2 regions of the Pseudomonas zhanjiangensis genome follow, and region 2 is predicted to be linked to the other one. Evidence: predicted binding sites of a transcription regulator. Region 2 holds the regulator's gene; the other holds the start of a gene.
What was found. Region 2 encodes LexA, which represses DNA repair genes until DNA is damaged. Its sites were predicted from a motif close to CTGTNTNNNNANACAG; they were not measured.

Region 1: the regulator LexA is predicted to act here: its motif matches at 2,941-2,956, upstream of recN (DNA repair protein RecN).

Annotation. Positions count from the first base shown of each region.
Region 1 is NZ_JBFTEG010000021.1:24,840-32,051, forward strand. It holds gene AB5S05_RS19375 (RnfH family protein) at 1-93, shown strand, start outside; gene AB5S05_RS19380 (outer membrane protein assembly factor BamE) at 166-678, opposite strand; gene fur (ferric iron uptake transcriptional regulator) at 776-1,180, shown strand; gene recN (DNA repair protein RecN) at 1,243-2,916, opposite strand; gene grpE (nucleotide exchange factor GrpE) at 3,072-3,641, shown strand; gene dnaK (molecular chaperone DnaK) at 3,741-5,657, shown strand; gene dnaJ (molecular chaperone DnaJ) at 5,830-6,960, shown strand; gene dapB (4-hydroxy-tetrahydrodipicolinate reductase) at 7,040-7,212, shown strand, end outside.
Region 2 is NZ_JBFTEG010000007.1:7,085-14,296, forward strand. It holds gene nagZ (beta-N-acetylhexosaminidase) at 1-483, opposite strand, end outside; gene AB5S05_RS10380 (L,D-transpeptidase family protein) at 505-1,029, opposite strand; gene AB5S05_RS10385 (TetR/AcrR family transcriptional regulator) at 1,095-1,802, opposite strand; gene lexA (transcriptional repressor LexA) at 2,060-2,668, shown strand; gene sulA (SOS-induced cell division inhibitor SulA) at 2,679-3,155, shown strand; gene AB5S05_RS10400 (hypothetical protein) at 3,282-3,515, opposite strand; gene AB5S05_RS10405 (DUF6586 family protein) at 3,592-4,110, opposite strand; gene topA (type I DNA topoisomerase) at 4,183-6,792, opposite strand; gene AB5S05_RS10415 (DUF1653 domain-containing protein) at 6,916-7,152, opposite strand.

The DNA of each region.
Region 1 (7,212 bases), on a different contig from region 2:
GAGATCTACCGGCCGCTGATTGCCGACCCCAAAGAGGTGCGCAAGCAGCGCGCCGCCAAGGCCAAGGCCAGGGCTGTCGAAGAGGGCAGCTGAGCGCGACCGTTTTCCCATAAAGAAGCCCGGACATGTCCGGGCTTCTTATTGAGCGTGTGCCGCTGTTCTGGGCTACTGCGGTGAGGTTTCCAGTGGTTCGGGGGTCGGGACCGGAACTGCCTTGACGCTGTCCACCTCGCGCTGGATCTGCTCCAACAGCGAGCCGGGTGTGGCGGGGGCTTCAACGCTCGGCGCCTGCGGGCTGACCTGGGTGGCACCACCCTCGCCGAGAATTTCCTGATCGCGGCTGACGCCCGGCATGAAGTCGCCTGAGAGGCCGGCCAGCTGGTCGTTGGCGTCGAACACCAGGCTGACCCGCTCCTGCAGGCGCTCGCCGCCGCCCGGCTGGATGCTGTACAGGTAGTCCCAGCGGTTGGCGTGGAAGGTGTCGGTGAGCAGCGGGTTGCCCATGATAAACCGCACTTGGCGCCGGGTCATTCCGGGGCGCAACTGGTCTATCATGTCCTGCGTGACGACATTGCCCTGTTGAATGTCGATTTTATAAACCCCGGGGAATGAACAACCGGCGAGTGCGATGAGCCCCGTGAAGGTGAGGCTGGTCAGCAGGAGCTTGGTTTTTTGCATCGGAGGGTGACTTCCACTATCTTGGCTGGGCAACGTAAACCCGGATCATACCCGCAATAAGGGAAGCTGCGAAACCGCTTCCACGAGAAAGCAGACCATGGTTGAAAATAGCGAATTACGCAAGGCTGGCCTGAAAGTGACCCTGCCACGGGTCAAGATTTTGCAAATGCTCGACTCCGCCGAGCAGCGTCACATGAGCGCTGAAGATGTCTACAAGGCCTTGATGGAGGCGGGTGAAGATGTCGGCCTGGCCACGGTGTATCGCGTGCTGACTCAGTTCGAGGCTGCCGGGCTGGTGGTGCGGCACAATTTCGATGGTGGTCATGCGGTGTTCGAGCTGGCCGATAGTGGCCACCACGATCATATGGTGTGTGTCGACTCGGGCGAGGTGATCGAGTTCTTCGATCCGGAGATCGAGAAGCGTCAGCGCGAGATTGTTGGCGAGCACGGCTTCGAGCTGGTCGATCACAACCTGGTGCTCTACGTGCGCAAGAAGAAGTAGGCGCGCAGGCTCCGCAAAAAAAGGCGACCCCAGGGTCGCCTTTTTGCTGGGTGGCTAACGGTTCAGGCGTTGGCGCTTCCGACCATCTGGCGGGCGTGGGCCAGCGACTCTTCGGTGAGGTCGAGGCCGCCGAGCATGCGCGCGATTTCCTCGATCCGTTGCGTGCCGTCGAGTTTGCTCACCGCGGTGTGCGTCGCATCGCGCCCGCGCACCTTGTGCACATACAGATGCTGGTGGCCCTGGGCGGCGACTTGCGGCAGGTGGGTGACGGTGAGCACTTGGCCGCGTTCACCAAGGCGGCGCAGCAGCTGGCCGACGACTTCGGCGGTGGGGCCGCCAATGCCGACGTCGACTTCGTCGAATACCAGGGTCGGCACCCGCGAGGTCTGCGCGGTGATCACCTGGATGGCCAGGCTGATGCGCGACAGTTCGCCGCCTGAGGCGACCTTGGCCAGGGGCTTGAGTTGCTGCCCCGGGTTGGCGCTGACCAGAAACTCCACCAGTTCCCGGCCGTTGGGCTGTGGCTCGTCGCTGGGCGATGGGCTGAGTGCGATGTGGAAGCGCCCGCCGGGCATGCCCAGGGCCTGCATTTCCTGTTCGACCGAGGCTGCCAGGGTGCTGGCGGCCTGGGCGCGCAGGGCGCTCAGTTCGCCGGCCTTTTCCTGGTAATGGCGCTCGTAGGCGGCCAGTTCCTCGCCGAGTCGCTCGAGGGTCAGGTCGTCGGCATTGAGGCTTTCCAGTTCCTCGAACAGTTGCTGCTGCAGGGCGGCGAGTTCGCCAGGCTGGGTGCGATGCTTGCGTGCCAGGGTATAGATGGTGTCGAGGCGCTCCTCGAGCAGTTGCAGGCGCTGAGGGTCGGCGTCGAAGTGGTCGAGAAAGCGGTTGAGTTCGCCGACCGCCTCTTCCACCTGGATTTGCGCGCTGGCCAGCAGGCTTACCGCTTCGCCCAGGGCGTTGGGCTGGCCCTGGGCGCCGCTGAGGCGATTGAGGCTGCTGGCCAGGGCGGACAGCACGTTGCCTGCGTCGCTCTCGCTGCATTGTTCGATGACCAGGCGGCAGGCGCTGAGCAGGCTTTCGGCGTTGGTCAGGGTCTTGTGCTCCTGCTCCAGTTGCTCCAGCTCGTCTTCGCCGAGGGCCAGGTTTTCCAGTTCTTCGAGCTGGTAGCTGAGCAGTTGGTGGCGCGCGCGCTGTTCGTCGCCCTGGTTGGACAGGCGCTGCAGCTCGTTGCGGGTCTGTTTCCAGCGCTGTGCGGCCAGCTGTACCTGGCGGGCCAGCTCCTGGCTGCCGGCGAATTCGTCGAGCAGGCGACGGTGGGTGTCGACCTTGAGTAGCGACTGGTGCTCGTGCTGGCTGTGAATATCGATCAGCAGCTCGCCCAGGGCCTTGAGGTCGCTCTGTGGGCAGGGGGTGCCGTTGATGTAGCCGCGTGAGCGGCCTTCGGCGGTGATCACCCGGCGCAGGATGCACGGGCCCTCGATGTCGAGGTCGCGCTCGGCCAGCCAGGCGCGGGCTTCGGCGATGGCGGAGAGGTCGAAGCTGGCGAGTATGTCGGCCTTGTCGGCGCCGGGGCGCACCACGCCGCTGTCGGCCCGGTCGCCCAGGGTGAGGCCGAGGGCGTCGAGCATGATCGACTTGCCGGCGCCGGTTTCGCCGCTGATCACGCTCATGCCGCTGTCCAGTTCGAGGTCGAGGTGTTCAACGATGGCGTAGTTGTGTACGGACAGGTGTACCAGCATGGCAAGGCCTCTCAGGTCTTTTGTCTGGTTATTTATACAGTGTTTATTTCTGGGCTGGCAATCCTCGCTCGACCCTTGAACGCTGAAAATTCGGCCCCATATAGGCGGCAGGTACGCGGGTTGAGGCTTGCGTCGAATTTTCAGAGGAGAACCGAATGGCAGACGAACAGAACCACGATACCCAGCTTCCAGACGTAGCCGCCGACGCCGACAAGGCCTCCGGCGTTGAGTTGGACGCGCGCATCCAGGTGCTGGAGGAGGAATTGGCTGCCGCCCAGGATCAGGCCTTGCGCATGGCCGCCGATCTGCAGAATGTCCGCCGTCGGGCCGAGCAGGACGTGGAGAAGGCGCACAAGTTTGCCCTGGAGAAGTTCGCCGGCGACCTGCTGCCGGTGATCGACAGCCTGGAGCGTGGCCTCGAGCTGTCGAGCCCGGAGGATCAGTCGATCAAGGCCGTGCGTGAGGGTATGGAGCTGACCCTGAAGCTGTTCCAGGACACCTTCAAGCGCTATCAGCTCGAAGCCATCGATCCGCATGGCGAGCCGTTCAATCCGGAGCACCATCAGGCCATGGCCATGCAAGAGAGTGCCGAGGCCGAGCCCAACAGCGTGCTCAAGGTGTTCCAGAAGGGCTATCTGCTCAATGGCCGCCTGCTGCGCCCGGCCATGGTCGTGGTCAGCAAGGCGCCGGCTGAGGCGCCGCCGAGTATCGACGAGAAGGCTTGAAATCCGTCGGCGAGCCCCCATTTGTTTAGGCAAGCGTTTTAGTGCTTCGCGGCTGGCCAAGAGCAGCAGCGGAAAAATCCAAGTTTCGGGAGAGAGAATATGGGCAAGATTATCGGTATCGACCTGGGGACCACCAACTCCTGTGTCGCCATTCTGGAAAACGGCAGCGTCAAGGTGCTGGAGAACGCCGAAGGCGCCCGTACCACGCCGTCGATCATCGCTTACAGCGGCGACGGCGAGATCCTGGTCGGCCAGTCGGCCAAGCGCCAGGCGGTCACCAACCCGCACAACACCCTGTACGCGGTGAAGCGTCTGATCGGTCGTCGCTTCGAAGAGAACGTCGTGCAGAAAGACATCCAGATGGTCCCCTACAAGATCGTCAAGGCCGACAACGGTGACGCCTGGGTCGAGGTCAAGGGCCAGAAGATGGCGCCGCCGCAGATCAGTGCCGAAGTGCTGAAGAAGATGAAGAAGACCGCCGAAGACTATCTCGGCGAGACCGTGACCGAGGCGGTGATCACCGTGCCGGCCTACTTCAACGACAGCCAGCGTCAGGCCACCAAGGATGCCGGTCGCATCGCCGGTCTGGACGTCAAGCGCATCATCAACGAGCCGACCGCCGCGGCCCTGGCCTATGGCATGGACAAGGCCAAGGGTGACCACACCGTGATCGTCTATGACCTGGGTGGTGGTACCTTCGACATCTCGGTGATCGAGATCGCCGAAGTCGACGGCGAGCACCAGTTCGAAGTGCTGGCCACCAATGGTGACACCTTCCTCGGTGGTGAAGACTTCGACCTGCGCCTGATCGACTACCTTGTCGAGGAGTTCAAGAAAGAAACCGGCATGAACCTCAAGGGCGACCCGCTGGCCATGCAGCGCCTGAAAGAGGCGGCGGAGAAGGCCAAGATCGAGCTGTCCTCGAGCCAGCAGACCGACGTCAACTTGCCGTACATCACCGCCGACGCCAGCGGCCCGAAGCACCTGAACGTGAAGATTTCCCGTTCCAAGCTGGAGTCGCTGGTCGAAGACCTGGTGCAGCGCACCATCGAGCCCTGCCGTATCGCCCTGAAGGACGCCGGCATCGACGTGGGTTCGATCCATGACGTGATCCTGGTCGGTGGTCAGACCCGCATGCCGCTGGTGCAGAAGACCGTCGCCGAGTTCTTCGGCAAGGAAGCACGCAAGGACGTCAACCCGGACGAAGCCGTGGCCATGGGTGCGGCCATCCAGGGTGCGGTGCTGGCCGGCGACGTCAAGGACGTGCTGCTGCTCGACGTGTCGCCGCTGACCCTGGGTATCGAGACCATGGGTGGGGTGATGACCGCGCTGATCGAGAAGAACACCACCATTCCGACCAAGAAGTCTCAGGTGTTCTCCACTGCCGACGACAACCAGAGCGCGGTGACCATCCACGTGCTGCAGGGCGAGCGCAAGCAGGCTTCGCAGAACAAGTCGCTGGGCAAGTTCGATCTGGCCGAGATTCCGCCGGCTCCGCGCGGTGTGCCGCAGATTGAGGTGACCTTCGATATCGACGCCAACGGCATCCTGCACGTCGGGGCGAAGGACAAGGCGACCGGCAAGCAACAGTCGATCGTGATCAAGGCCAACTCCGGTCTGTCCGAGGAAGAAATCGAGCAGATGGTGCGTGACGCCGAGGCCAATGCCGAGGAAGACCGCAAGTTCGAAGAGCTGGCGACTGCGCGCAACCAGGGTGATCAGCTGGTGCACGCCACCCGCAAGATGGTCACCGAGGCGGGCGACAAGGCCACTGCCGATGAGAAGGCGGCCATCGAGAAGGCGCTGGGCGAGTTGGAAGTGGCGATCAAGGGTGACGACAAGGCCGAAATCGAAGCCAAGATGAATGCCCTGACCGAGGCCACCACGCCGCTGGCGCAGAAGATGTATGCCGAACAGCCGCAGCCGGGTGCCGAGGCCCCCGAGGCAGAAGCTGGCAAGGGTGCCGGTGATGACGTGGTCGACGCCGAGTTCGAGGAAGTCAAGGACAACAAGTAAGCGCAAGCTTCTGGCCCACCGGGATGTGGGAAAAGCGGCAGCCGGCGAAAGCCGCTGCTGCCTGCCGCTCCAGTCGGTCGTGCAGCAGTCACGATCGGCGTTATCCGTCGCGCGGGGGCTTGCCCCCGCGTTGGCGTGTCTGGAGGAGTTGATTTGAGGGTGTTGAGCAATTATGGCAAAGCGTGATTATTACGAGGTGCTGGGGGTCGAGCGCGGCGTCAGTGAGGCCGAGCTGAAGAAGGCCTACCGGCGCCTGGCGATGAAGCACCACCCGGACCGCAATCCGGACGACAAGGCATCGGAAGACAAGTTCAAGGAGGCCAATGAGGCCTACGAAGTGCTGTCCGATGCCGGCAAGCGCGCGGCCTACGATCAGTACGGCCATGCCGGCGTCGATCCGAGCATGGGTGGCGGCGCCGGGGCGGGCTTCGGTGGGGCGAATTTCTCCGATATCTTCGGTGATGTGTTCAGCGACTTCTTCGGCGGCGCCGGCGGTCGCACCGGTCGCGGTGGCGCTCAGCGCGGCAGCGACCTGCGCTATACCCTGGAGCTGGACCTGGAAGAGGCGGTGCGTGGCACCACGGTGACCATCCGCGTGCCAACCCTGGTCAACTGCAAGACCTGCGACGGTTCCGGGGCGAAGAAGGGCACCAGTCCGGTGACCTGTACCACCTGTGGCGGCATCGGTCAGGTGCGTATGCAGCAGGGCTTCTTCTCGGTGCAGCAGACCTGTCCGCGCTGTCACGGCAACGGCAAGATGATCACCGACCCCTGTGGTTCCTGTCATGGTCATGGTCGGGTCGAGGAGCACAAGACCCTGTCGGTCAAGGTGCCGCCAGGTGTCGATACCGGCGACCGCATCCGCCTGTCGGGTGAGGGTGAGGCCGGTGCCATGGGCGGGCCGGCCGGCGATCTCTACGTGGTGGTCAATGTGCGCGAGCACGCGATCTTCCAGCGCGATGGCAAGCACCTGTATTGCGAGGTGCCGATCAGCTTTGCCGATGCGGCACTGGGTGGCGAGTTGGAGGTGCCGACCCTGGATGGCCGGGTCAAGCTGAAAATCCCGGAAGGCACCCAGACCGGCAAGCTGTTCCGCCTGCGTGGCAAGGGCGTGGCCCCGGTGCGTGGCGGCGGCGCTGGCGACCTGATGTGCCGGGTGGCGGTAGAGACCCCGGTGAACCTCAATCGCCGCCAGCGCGAGCTGCTCGATGAGTTCCGCCACTCGCTGGAAGGCGACAGTTCGCACTCCCCCAAGGCCAGTGGCTGGTTCGAAGGCGTGAAGCGCTTCTTCGGCGATTTGTAACTACTCAGCGGCAGGCTGCCATCGACGGCTCAGCAGGTCGTCGCTGGTGGTTCGCGGCTTGCAGCGTGGAGCTGATGGAATGCAACGAATAGCAGTGATGGGCGCCGCCGGGCGCATGGGCAAGACCCTGATCGAGGCGGTGCAGCAGGCGGAAGGCGCCAGCCTAGGGGCGGCGATCGATCGTCCCGACAGCACGCTGGTCGGCGCCGATGTCGGCGAGTTGGCCGGGGTGGGCAAGCTGGGTCTGCAACT
Region 2 (7,212 bases):
CTTGCCCGTGGCGGCCATCCCGGCAGCATTCATGCCACGGATAAAGGCGCCAGCCAGCAAGCTGGCGCGCGCCGCATCCCCCTCGAAGGCGCGACTGCCCACCACCGCACTGCGCTGGTGGTCCAGATCCAGCACCGGTGCAAAGCTCAAATCCAGTCCGGCCGCCAGCACCTCGCAGGCCATCAGCCAGCCGCAATGATCGGCCAGCTGCTCGGCGTTCGCGTTGTCGGCAATCGCCCGCATGGCCGGCAAACGTACGAATCCCTGACGCAGGCGCTGCACCCTGCCCCCCTCCTGGTCCACCGCCAGCAACATGTCCGGGCGCAATGCACGAACCGCCGCACAGAGCTCGCGCACCTGGCGCGGATGCTCGATATTGCGTGCGAACAGTATCACTCCACCCACCTCGGACTGACGCAACAGGTGTCGGTCTTCGGCGGTCAACCAGGTGCCGTCGATGTCCAGCATCAACGAGCCTTGCAAGCTTGTAGTCACAGACAATCCTTAATTGAGCGGCGCTTCGGCCCATCGCGGGCACGGCGCCTCTTCGATCCTTACGGGACAGTGGACGGGCACCCGCGGGAACAGTTCCAGCAGATCATTATTGCGCAGGCGCACACAGCCGTGAGAGCCGGGCACCCCCATAGGTTCGCTGTCGGGCGTGCCATGCAGGTAGATATAACGGCGAAAGGTGTCGACGCAACCCAAACGATTACGCCCGGGCTCACGGCCGCTGAGCCAGAGGATGCGGGTCAGAATCCAGTCGCGGTCGGGAAACTGCGCCGCCAAGGCAGGCGACCAGACCTCGCCGGTCCAGCGCCGCCCCCGCAGCACAGCCCCCGAGGGCAGGTCCGCACCGATTTTCGCGCGTACCTGATGCAGCCCCCTGGGCGTGCAGCCCGAACCATTCAGCTCGCCCGGCCCGTTCGCTGCGGTGGAGACGGCCAGGCGCAGCAACAGCTGCCCGTCGGCAAAACCGTACAGGCGCTGATCGGCAAGGGATATGTACAACAGGTCAAGGGCGCGCATAAGCGGCTAGCTTAGCGGATCGACTCCGCCAAGCCCAGCAACCGGGCGGCAGTCGCCGAACGGCATCACACCTTGGCGGGGGCCGCTGTGCTCTTGGCGCGTGGAATCAGTTGAGCGGAGGCAAGCGCCTGGTCAGCCAGGCCACTTTCCGAACGCATGCCAGCCGCCAGGAACGGCACCATCAAACGCATGACCTGTTCGATCGAGGTATTCACCCCGAAATCGTTCTCGGCCATCGCCCGCAGGGCCTTGATCCCGGACATGCTGAATGCTGCCGCCCCCAGCATGAAGTGCACCCGCCAGAACAGCTCCAGCGGCGGAATCCGCGGCGCCGCCTCATGCACCAGGATCATGTAGCGGCGGAACACCTTGCCATAGACCTCATCCAGGTACTTGCGCAGGTGCCCCTGGCTCTGACTGAACGCCAGCCCCAGCAGACGCATGAAAATCGACAGGTCGTTACCACTGCGCGGCTTCACCGCCAGCGCCTGCTCGACCAGCAGCTCGAGCAACTCCTCGAGACTGGGATTTGCCTCCGGCTTGGCCTGACGCTTGTCGAGCTCGCGCTCGAGGCTGCTGCAGAATGGCCCGAGAAAACGGGAAAAGACCGCCTGGATCAGCGCCTTCTTGGAACCGAAATGATAGTTCACCGCCGCCAGGTTGACCCCAGCCTTGCTGGTGATCAATCGCAATGAGGTTTCCGCGAACCCCTTCTCCGCGAACAGTTGCTCTGCCGCATCGAGAATGCGCTCTACGGTTTCCGACTGGGCCATGACTCTTCACCTGACAAACACTTGTTTGAAACATACGTTTCAGCCTGCAGACTTGTCAAGTCGCGCGAGCCGCATTTCGGCTGAGCAGTCACGCCGCCGCGCAATCAGCGGCGGATTGCACGCGCTGTGGAGCTTGTTGTGCCCGGATCCGGACAAGCCTCAGGCAGACAATGCTACCAGAAGCGGCAAAAGGACAATTGCATCGTCGCCATCACTGTATATAATCCCAGCAACTGTATAAAAAGACAGAGCCTCCCATGCTGAAACTGACGCCGCGCCAAGCCGAGATCCTCACCTTCATCAAACACTGCCTCGAGGACAACGGCTACCCACCGACCCGCGCAGAGATCGCCCAAGCGCTTGGCTTCAAGTCACCCAATGCCGCCGAGGAACACCTCAAGGCCCTGGCTCGCAAAGGCGCAATCGAGATGACCCCGGGGGCCTCACGCGGTATCCGCATTCCCGGCTTTGAACCGAATAGCGAAGAAGACGGCCTGCCGGTCATCGGCCGCGTTGCCGCCGGCGCACCCATCCTGGCTCAGCAACATATTGAGGAATCCTGCCGGATCAACCCCGACTTCTTCCACCCCAGGGCCGACTACCTGCTGCGCGTGCGCGGCATGAGCATGAAGGACATCGGTATTTTCGACGGCGACCTGCTTGCCGTGCACACCACCCGCGAAGCTCGCAATGGCCAGGTGGTGGTGGCGCGACTCGACGATGAGGTGACCGTCAAACGCTTCAAGCGTGAGGGCGACAAGGTCTGGCTGATCGCCGAAAATCCCGAGTTTGCGCCCATCGAAGTGAATCTGGCAGACCAAGAGCTGGTGATCGAAGGCCTGAGTGTCGGCGTCATCCGCCGCTAGAGGAGGACCCATGCAGTTCCCACAGTCGCTGAACCGCGCACAACTCCCACTGTTCGAAGGATTCCTGGCCGCGACTACCGCGCCATTAATGGAAGAAAGCGAACTGCAGTATCCCTGGCCGGAGCACTCGGAAGCCTTCAGCGAGCTTTCGCTACGGGGCGCCGCCGGGCACTGCCACAACCTGCTCGCCCCCGTACTACGCGAACTGAGCCAAAACGACAGCTCGCGCTGGCTGACCCTGATCGCCCCGCCGGCCAGCCTGACCCAGAGCTGGCTGCGTGAGGCCGGCCTGAATCGCGAGCGCATACTGCTGCTCTACCCACGCAGCGGACAGAGTGCACTGGAACTGGCAGGCGAAGCGCTAAAGCTAGGGCATAGCCACACCGTGGTCAGCTGGCTGCAACCACTCGGACAGCAGGCAAAACGGCAACTGGCACAGGCCGCACGTCAGGGCAAGGCGCAGAGTCTGAATATCAGCCTGGGCTAGACAGTGGCCAAACAACGCCGCAGACGGACCTTTGCGATGAAGCAGTGAAAGTAACTGGAAGGGCGACACTCAGCGCCTGAGCAGCAGGCCAGTGCGTGGCGATATGCTCTTAGCTGCAGAATTGGCTCAGTGCAACACGCGCGGGGCGTCATCTTGCTCGAAATCACCCTCTGCCAGCCGCCCTGCCATCTGCACGCCCACATTGAGCATGGCCTTCGCCACCTCTACATGTTGGCCCTGCAAAAACTCCTTGGCATCGGCGGAAAAATCCAGAACCACCAATGACTCTTGATCCTCGGCTCGACGCAGCGCTATACGCCCATCGGGCAATTCGACGATCTCAAGATAGGATGTAGACATAGGTAGGCTCTCCACTAAAGGCCGGCATTGTATCAGCCGACCAGGGTACGCCCTAGCCCGCCTATCTAAACTCAGATCACCACTCGCTCAGGGTTTCGCGAAAGCGACGAGTCAAGCTGGTCAACTCCTGACGCCAGGCCACCAGGGTTTCGAGACCCAGCGGTGCCTCCTCCTGCTCCAGGCTGACCGCCTGAATCAAGGGAGTCGCAGGGTCCACCTTGGCCTTCTGCGGCACTTGGGGCGGCTGGAACAACCCGGCGTAGGCCGCCAACAACTGTGCAAGCCAGGTTTCCGGCTGTTGCGCCAGCTCCACCAACTCGGCCAACTCGGCACTCGGCGCCGACTGCAGCACCGCAGGCGTCAGTATTTGCTCGACCCGTGGCACCCGACTCTCCGCCAGACGGTAGTATCCGGCCACCTCGTGACACAGCCCCAGCAAGGCGCCATACAGGTGAAACAGGGTCGCCTCACGCTCGGCCTGAACCAGCGCCTGGGCATTCAACGCCCCCTGCTCTTGCGCCTTGCGCCAGGATTCAAGCGACAATCCGACATAGAATATTTTCTGATTGGTACGCGTATACAGCTCTTTGGCCATTACCTCAGCCTCCACCAGCAGCCCATCACATCACTATACGCGCGCCAGCGATGCCGGCGCACATCCTGTCGCTCAGCGCTTGTCCTCGACCTTCCACTTGCTTCCGTCATAGAACGCACGCCATCCGGTCGGCTTGCCGTCGACCTCAGTTTGCACGTACTGCTCCTTGGTTTTGCGGCTGTAGCGAATCACCGCCGGCCGGCCCTCGGGATCCTTGGCCGGAGCCTCGCAAAGGAAGTGATACTTCGGGTCGATCTCATCCTTGTGCGGCAACAATTCCAGTACCAGCGGTGCGCGGGTCTCACGATTCTTCGGGAACTGGCTAGCGGCCAGGAACAGCCCCGAAGCGCCATCTCGCAGGATATAGGTGTCGTTGACCTTCTCGCACTGGAGCTCCGGCATCTTCACCGGATCCATCTTCGGCGGTGCTGCCTCGCCGCTCTTCAGCAGCTTGCGGGTGTTCTTGCACTCGCTGTTGGTGCAGCCGAAGAACTTGCCGAAACGGCCCGTCTTCAGTTGCATTTCGCTGCCACACTTGTCGCATTCCAGGCTCGGGCCCTCATAGCCCTTGATGCGGAACTGCCCCTGCTCGACTTCATACCCAGAGCAATCCGGGTTGTTGCCGCAAACATGCAGCTTGCGGGTTTCATCGAGCAGATAGGCATCCATCGCCGTGCCACATTTCTGACAGCGATGCTTGCCCAGCAAAACACGGGACTCGGACTCGCCCTCGTCATCGGCGGCGATTTCATCGCCCGGCACCAGGTTCACAGTGGCCTTGCAGCGCTCTTTGGGTGGCAGCGCGTAGCCCGAGCATCCGAGGAACACTCCGGTCGATGCGGTGCGAATCGTCATGGGCCGCCCACACTCGCGGCACGGGATATCCGTCAGGGTCGGCAGGTTGGCACGCATGCCGTTGTCGCTGGCCTCAGCTACTTCAAGCTTCTTCTTGAAGTCGCCGTAGAATTCGTCGAGCACATGCTTCCACTCGCGCTCACCCTGGGCGACATCGTCCAGGTGCTCCTCCATGCCGGCAGTAAAGCCGTAGTCCATCAGGTTGGAGAAGCTTTCACCGAGACGCTCGGTGACGATCTCGCCCATCTTCTCGGAATAGAAACGACGGTTATTCAGCGCGACGTAACCCCGATCCTGAATGGTCGAGATGATCGCGGCATAGGTCGACGGGCGACCGATCCCGCGCTTCTCCATTTCCTTGACCAGGCTGGCTTCGGAGTAACGCGCCGGGGGCTTGGTGAAGTGCTGGCTCGGGTCGAGTTTGACCAGCTTGAGCGCATCGCCCTGGCTCATCTCCGGCAGCACCGCGTCGTCGCCTGGTTTGCTCAGCTGCGGCAACACGCGGGTGTAACCATCGAACTTGAGGATACGGCCCTTGGCGCGCAACTCGAACTGGGCGGCGGTCACGGTGACCGTGGTCGAGAGGTACTCGGCCGGCGGCATCTGACAGGCCACGAACTGGCGCCAGATCAAGTCATAGAGGCGTTCGGCATCGCGCTCCATACCGGACAGCTGGGTCGGCTTGAGGTTGACGTCGGAAGGACGGATCGCTTCGTGTGCTTCCTGCGCGCCTTCCTTGCTGCTGTAAGCGATGGGGTTGGCCGGCAGGTATTGCTTGCCGAACTCGCCCTCGATAAAGCCGCGCACCATGCTCACGGCATCCGCCGAAAGGTTGGTCGAATCGGTACGCATATAGGTGATGTAGCCGGCCTCATAGAGACGCTGGGCCATCATCATGGTCTTCTTCACGCCGAAGCCAAGGCGGTTGCTCGCCGCCTGCTGCAGCGTGGAGGTGATGAAGGGCGCCGAGGGCTTGCTGCTGGTCGGCTTGTCTTCTCGCTTGGCGACGCTGTAGCTGGAGGCCTTGAGTATCTCCAGCGCGGCCATGGCCTGCGCCTCGTTCAATGGCTTGAAGGCGGCGCCGTTCTCACGGGCGACCTCGAAGCGCACATTGGCCCCCTTGGCGGTGCCCAGGTCGGCGTGCACTTCCCAGTATTCTTCCGGTACGAACGCGCGGATTTCCTTCTCGCGCTCGACTACCAGCTTCACCGCCACCGACTGCACCCGGCCGGCAGAAAGCCCCCGGGCGATCTTCGCCCACAGCAGCGGCGAGACCATGTAGCCGACCACACGGTCGAGAAAGCGCCGCGCCTGCTGCGCATTGACCCGGTTGATATCCAGCTCGCCGGGCTTGGAGAACGCTTCCTGGATGGCCTTCTTGGTGATCTCGTTGAACACCACGCGTTTGTAGCGGCTGTCATCGCCACCAATGGACTCGCGCAGGTGCCAGGCAATGGCCTCCCCCTCGCGATCCAAGTCGGTTGCGAGATAGATGGTGTCGGCTTCTTTGGCCAGCCGTTTGAGTTCGTCGACGACCTTTTCCTTGCCTGGAAGGATTTCGTACTTGGCCTTCCAGTCATGCTCCGGATCGACGCCCATCCGGGCAAACAGCTGACGCTTGGCCTTTTCCTTGGGGGTCAAAGCCGGCGTTTCGCCGGCAGCCGCCTTGCCGCGCTTGACGGGCTCCTTGTTGGCACTGGCCGAGCCGCTGGTAGGCAGGTCACGGATGTGGCCGATGCTCGACTTCACCACGTACTGGCTGCCCAGGTACTTGTTGATGGTCTTGGCCTTGGCCGGGGATTCCACGATGACCAGCGATTTGCCCATGGATTGGAAAATTCCTGAAATTCAAAAAAGAGGCGGAAAGCGCCGCGCAGGCTACAAGCGCGGCACCGCTATATATAGTGGCGCTCAAGGTGAGGTCAAGCACAGGGGACCGGCAATATCAGCTCATGGCCGGCTAAAAGGCGTCGTTTCCGCCTGCACGAGCATGAAGCGCGGCACTGTCTGGCCATCCACTTCGACGTCCTCGCAAAACATCTCCAGCGGACGCACCCACAGGCCGTAATCGCCGTATAGCGCTTGATACACCACAACCGGCTGCTCGGTCTCGGAGTGCAGGGCCACGCCAAATACGCGGTACTCGGGGCCTTTGTAGTGGCGATAAAGACCGGGCTGTAACTGCATCATCCAATTCCTAGAAATAAATTTGCGGCTGACAAACAAAAACCGGGGCACAGGGCCCCG